Regions from separate parts of the Paenibacillus sp. ICGEB2008 genome, predicted to be linked through region 2. Evidence: riboswitches for the same ligand, from Rfam matches in the RefSeq annotation. Region 2 holds a riboswitch; the other holds the start of a gene.
The links. A riboswitch is a leader RNA that binds a small molecule or an ion and turns the genes downstream of it on or off. The one in region 2 is predicted to bind cyclic di-AMP.

Region 1 (3,170 bases), on a different contig from region 2:
TTACAATGCAGGAGGGGGATTTAGAATGGATTGCATCGTTATGCAGTCATAAAAAGGTTGTAGCGATCGGAGAGATCGGTCTGGATTACTATTGGGATACATCACCAAAGGATGTACAGCAGCGGGTGCTTCGAAACCAAATTGGTCTGGCACGTGAGCTCAACATGCCAATTGTTATCCATAACCGGGATGCACATGAAGATATTGTGAGAATTTTACGTGAGGAAAAGGCGAGCGAGATTGGCGGAGTCATGCACTCCTTTTCTGGGAGCTGGGAGACCGCTAAAATGGTGCTGGATATGGGCTTTCACCTTTCCTTTGGCGGGCCCATAACGTTCAAAAATGCCAAGCAGCCAAAAGAGGTACTGGCCCAGGTTCCGCTGGATCGTCTGCTGATTGAAACGGACGCGCCATACTTGACGCCTCATCCGTTTCGCGGGAAGCGAAATGAGTCGGCCCATGTGAGATTGGTGGCAGAGGCAGCCGCCCAAATTAAGGGAATTACGGTGGAGGAATTGGTATCCATTACGACCCAAAATGCTTTGGAACGATTTGACATTCAGTGAAAAAGCGAAGAAATCAATCAAAATAAAGAGATAGACGGAGCTAATTATGATTTTGTTGCAGGAAACTCAAGAATATTACAATTTTTTAACCGAATATTTTAAAAAATGTACTTGAAACCTGCTTTACAACATGCATGTAAACAGGATATCATCTTTTCAGTGAATTGTTGTTGAGTGTAAACATCAACAAATCATTTCATGAACCAGTCTCGCTGAGTCCCTTTTGCAGGGAACGGGGGAACCGATATGGCTTACAGTACGTCCGGCGTATGTGCAAGAGAGAATGTCTCTTCAGCAGCCGGCTCAACCGAAATTCATTTCCCGAATGGGATGAACAGGTAGAGAAGCCGTATTTCGATTTCTTTCTGGGTCTTCGGGGTGAATGTGAAGGCGACCGCCATGAGCGGTTGACCTAAGCTAGGGCGACTCTCTACGTCCGAACCCGACAGCTAACCCCGTAAGCGTAACAAGAGAGAAGCCATCTCGTGCATGAGTTTTCCCGCATATTCACACATGTCGGAAGCCACGAAAGAGCTCTCTAGTCTCTTTCTTTGGCTTTTTTTGTTGTGAATAAAAGAAAATCTGTCATCATACTGTGGTTAAACAGGGGAGGACAGCATGCCGCGAAGACGGGTACATGGTGCAGGACAGTCGCAGTACGGGCTTGTCTTGTAGAAAATCTGTTATAGTCACGTCAACGATCAACTATGTCTTACTCCAGACGGCGGGCTATGTAAGGAGGACGGAGGAAATGGGCATTTTCCGAAAAGAGGAGACCCATGAGTCACGCTCATCCAGCATGTCTTACGTATTACGTTGGAAGCAAGAGAATGTGCGCCAGGCTGCTTTGGTTGCTATTTTTCTAATCGCACTAACGATTATGATTTCAATTCTGATGTACACGCAATCTAAAAAACAAGTCTTTTTTGTCATCGATGGTAAGGCATCTGCAGTAGAAACCCGGGAATCCAAGCTCCAAGATTTGCTCAATGAGCATTCTATTTCACTTCAGCCGCATGATACAATTTCCATGCCGCTAAATGGAGCAGTACAGGATGGGGATCGCGTAGTCATTAAACGTGCCAATCAGGTTAAAGTATCCTCAGGCAATAAGACGAAAAAGCTGTACACAACAGAAAATACAGTAGAGGGTGCCATTCGCACTTCGGGCTATAAATTATCATCAACGGATAAAGTTTACCCTGCGTTGGATGCCTCTGTTTCAGCTAACATGGACATAAAAATCGTCCGTGTGAAGAAACAGCAGGTCGAACAGAAAAAACAAGTGCCTTATCAGGTCATCAAAACGGCAGATCCAAGTCTCTATAAAGGCGATAATCGAGTCATTCAAAGTGGCAAATCGGGTGTGGTAGTCCAGCATGTTCAAAAGGTATACCATGATGGAAAATTGGTATCCAAACAGCTGGTCAACAAGGAAGTCGCACAGAATCGTGTGGATAAGGTAATTGCGGTAGGAACGAAGAAAAAACCGGTCGTTCTAGCTGCTTCCATCGGCCCTAAAGATGCAGTTAAGGCTACAAAGGTTAGTTCGGGCAGTGCTGTCCGTAAAGCAGGTATTAATTTTAATTATAAAAAAGTTTTACAAAACGTCTCCATGACGGCGTATTCCGCACAGGAGCCAGGTATCGGTACACGTACCGCCTCCGGCACACGTGTCACGGAAGGACGCACCATCGCTGTCGATCCGAGTGTAATTCCAATCGGGTGGTGGGTGTATATTGAAGGGGTGGGCTTCCGCCGTGCGGAGGATACCGGTGGCGCGATTAAAGGCCACAAAATCGATGTGTATTATGAGAGTTTGAGCCGGGCCAACCAATTTGGTCGTAAGCACGGTAAAACCGTATATGTTATCGGACCTGTAAAGCCGGAAATCAACTAAAACAGGTTGTGTATGTTGAGGACAATGCGATAGTATTAACAACATAGTTATGCCATGCTAAGAAGAGGATACCCTCTTCTTATTTTGTTTTCAAAAGCAGGGAAAGATAAATATATGTTGCTGTGTAGCAGTGGAGGGAAACGAAGATGATCAAGGAAGTGATCGTGGTGGAAGGCCGGGATGATACGGTAGCCATTCGCCGTGCTGTCGAAGCAGATACGATAGAAACTGGCGGTTCAGCCATTAATAAAATGACGCTGCGGAAAATTGCATTGGCGCAGGAACGGCGGGGGGTCATTATTTTAACTGATCCCGATCATGCAGGGGAGCGTATCCGTAAAATCATCGCCTCCAAGGTACCCGGCTGCAAGCAGGCTTTTATACCTGAGGCAGAGGCGACGCGCAAAGGGGATATTGGCGTAGAGAATGCCTCGCCGGAAGCCATCAGACACGCTCTCGCGCGGGTACATACGACAGTGGAAGGTGCCGAACCGCTGATTGAATGGGCGGACCTGATTGACGCTGGACTTATTACCCATCCCAATGCTGCTGCACGCCGTATGGCCTTGGGGAATGTACTGGGTATTGGCTATTGTAACGGAAAGCAGCTACATAAGCGGCTCTCTGTATTTCAGATCAGCCGTGAGGAATTTGCCAGTGCGCTGGCACAAATCGAAAGTGAAGGATTGTGATATCCGTATGAC
Region 2 (3,170 bases):
CCAGTTGAAAAAGCATCCTGACACGTTTTACGTGAAGGGATGCTTTTTTGTTAAATACTTTTCGTCATATCCTCCCGTCACAGAAGCGGTCGTATGGACAACGGACCGCTCGTTGACTGTAGTGCATAAAGATTGTCAGTTTTTCTGCAAAAGCTTCTTAATATCTCCTACAAGCTTGTCTGGAGTGGTTTGCGGCGCATAACGCTTAAATACGTTACCTTCTCGTGTAATTAAAAATTTAGTAAAATTCCATTTGATCGCTTTGGAGCCTAATACGCCTGGAGCAGTGTGGGTCAGGTAGTGAAATAGAGGATGTGCCTGATCACCGTTAACATTTGTCTTGGCGAACATGGGAAAGGTCACTCCGTAATTGAGTTGGCAAAACCCGGAGATCTCCTCGCTGGAACCCGGCTCTTGTTTGGCGAACTGGTTGCTGGGAAATCCCAAAATTTCGAGCCCCTGTTCATGATACTGGTCATATAGCTCTTGTAGCGCCTTGTACTGGGGGGTTAACCCACATTTGCTGGCAGTATTCACGATAAGAAGAACTTTCCCTTCGTATGTGGATAACGGAATTTGTGCCCCTTGTAGGGTCTGTGCATCATATTTATATACGCTCATGATATCCCTCCTAATTCAATATTCTACAATTAAATTGTGAACAATTCAACAAGGGGTTGCAAGTCCAGAAGAGTCTACAAACATTGTGCATTGTAAAATCGTCTTTTGTTCAAAACGGTAAATCGCACTTCAAATGGAGCAAATTGAGGTGTTTCTTCTCATAAAAAAGGCTTCATTCGATAATTATCTAGTACATATAGCGCATTTTCTTTCTTTTTTATAATAAAGGGCAACCGTACCATACCCTACGCCAATATTGACATGCCTTTCATTTTCAAAAAGGGGTGAAATACAGAGTTTTAGAGAGATACGAGAAGCATAGGTTGGTTGTAAGCGTTATCCTTAATCTTCTATGCTCTAAAGGGTGATTTATAGCCTTGCCGTTGAGCTTTACAGTCTTCCTTGCACGGGTGTATGATTCAAGACGTAATTTCAAATTAACAACAATGAAGCAACAACGAATTGTCTAAAGCGCTGAATTTTGCAGTTGCAAAAGCGGGGGAACCAACGAGTATATACGGCTTTGCAAGCCGTGTGTCTCATGGGGTGAATTTTCCGGCCAAGTGCCGTAAATAGGGCGACTCTCACGTCCGAATCCGACAGCTAACCTCGTAAGCGTACAGGGAGAGGCAACAAACCGCCGTGTGCAGCCATGGTTTATTTTATCATGGAATGTATGAAGCCGGAGGAAGCCTTTTTCCTTCGGCTTCTTTTTGTTGTCTTTTTATACCGGGAGAGGAGCTACTGATGGAAGGTCGGTTAATTATTGTCACTGCACCGAATGAAGCGGGCAGAAGTTTTGTGAAATTGCTTATGTTCAAAAAATTGGCGTTTGCAGTTCTCACAAATAGCACCCAGGAGGAACGACAACTCAAAAAAATGGGTGTGGAGCACATTGTGCGCATCAATACGATGCAAGCGGGAAAATGGAATTTTCCTAAAAAAGAAATTGGTAGTGTGTATTTGTTCGAAAACAGCTTGAATCTAACTTGCCGTTTCCTGCAAATATGTCGGCCACTAACATCAGAATTGATCTATGTTATTACGCACGGCTGTAATCCACAAGGAATTTATCGGGGATTGGGAGCGGACCATGTGATCTACACATTGAACGGAGAGGTGGGTTTCCTGCTGAACGGATAAGCACTTATAACATAGCTGGTTTATGATTTTATGATGGAATCAAAAGGGCAATCTGAAAAGCGATACGGAGGGTATGAACATGATGGATTTATACATGCTGCTCGTAATGGCTGTGAGTTATGGAGTGATACTGCTGTTTGTACGCTGGTGTGATGCGCAGACCTCAAAAGGAGGGCGAAGAGGATGATCGTTGTGCTAGGACTTACGGCTATTGTGTTCGTGTATTTAATCTACGCACTCCTGAATCCTGAAAAATTCTAGTCAACTATAGGATCGAGCAGGCGGGAACAGCAGATCAAGAATGCAGCATCAGAGATGCAGATTTTCGCAAACGTGTGCACTCAATGGATGGTCTGAATCAGGTCTGTTGTTCCAAATGCAGGAGCATTTTAAGGAGGAATAGAGGATGGAGCTACTGCAAATTGGGATTGTGATCATCATATTGTTGCTCTTGGTAAAGCCGATGGGCACCTATATGTATCACGTATTCTCGAATGAACCGAATCGGACGGATCGTATTTTTGGTGGAACGGAAAAGCTGATTTATAAGGCTGTAGGCTTGAAGAAACAGGACAGCATGCGCTGGACCACGTATGCTATGAGTTTCATTGCAACCAATGTGGTGCTTGTGGGGATCAGCTACCTGCTATTGCGCTTGCAGGCTATACTTCCGGGCAATCCGGTTGGGAACAGTAATATGGAAGCATCATTGGCCTTTAATACAGTAATCAGCTTTATGACCAATACGAATCTCCAACATTACAGCGGAGAAAGCGGGCTTACGTATCTGACACAGATGGCGTTCGTCACGATGATGATGTTTACTTCGGCTGCTTCGGGGTTTTCGGTTGCTGCGGCTTTTATGAGGGGATTGACGCGGCGCGGTGAAGGGCTGGGTAATTTTTTTCAAGATTTTATTAAAGCCAACATACGGATTTTCCTACCGCTTGCCTTTGTACTTACGCTGGTGCTGGTGGGATTAAAAGTACCACAGACGCTACAGTCCACGGCGGATATTACGACTTTAAGTGGTACACAGCAGCAGATTGCTATGGGACCCATTGCCTCATTGGAATCCATCAAGCATTTGGGCACGAACGGGGGCGGTTTTGCGGGAGCTAATTCTGCGCATCCTTTTGAGAATCCAAGTCCTTGGACGAACGTACTGGAAATTTTGGCAATGTGGGTAATGCCGGCTTCGCTGCCGTATACATTTGGATTGTTTGCCCGTAATCGCAAGCAGGGCTGGATTATTTTCAGCTCGATGATGGTCTTGTTCCTTATTTTTCTAACCATAACGTATGTGTCGGAGAAAACAGGTAATCCGTTAATTCAGGCACTGGGTATGGATGCATCTCAGGGAAGCATGGAAGGGAAAGAGGTTCGTTTCGGCATTGGACAATCGG

Region 1: linked by a shared signal. The riboswitch ahead of C400_RS0111465 (3D domain-containing protein) and the one ahead of C400_RS0107545 (hypothetical protein) in region 2 are both predicted to bind cyclic di-AMP.

The regions. Positions count from the first base shown of each region.
Region 1 is NZ_AMQU01000010.1:80,990-84,159, reverse strand. Features, by position in the region: gene C400_RS0111470 (TatD family hydrolase) at 1-566, shown strand, start outside; cyclic di-AMP (ydaO/yuaA leader) riboswitch at 767-1,046, shown strand; gene C400_RS0111465 (3D domain-containing protein) at 1,318-2,466, shown strand; gene rnmV (ribonuclease M5) at 2,613-3,158, shown strand; gene rsmA (16S rRNA (adenine(1518)-N(6)/adenine(1519)-N(6))-dimethyltransferase RsmA) at 3,166-3,170, shown strand, end outside.
Region 2 is NZ_AMQU01000007.1:633,328-636,497, forward strand. Features, by position in the region: gene C400_RS0107540 (glutathione peroxidase) at 136-621, opposite strand; cyclic di-AMP (ydaO/yuaA leader) riboswitch at 1,084-1,255, shown strand; gene C400_RS0107545 (hypothetical protein) at 1,369-1,764, shown strand; gene kdpF (K(+)-transporting ATPase subunit F) at 1,948-2,025, shown strand; gene kdpA (potassium-transporting ATPase subunit KdpA) at 2,171-3,170, shown strand, end outside.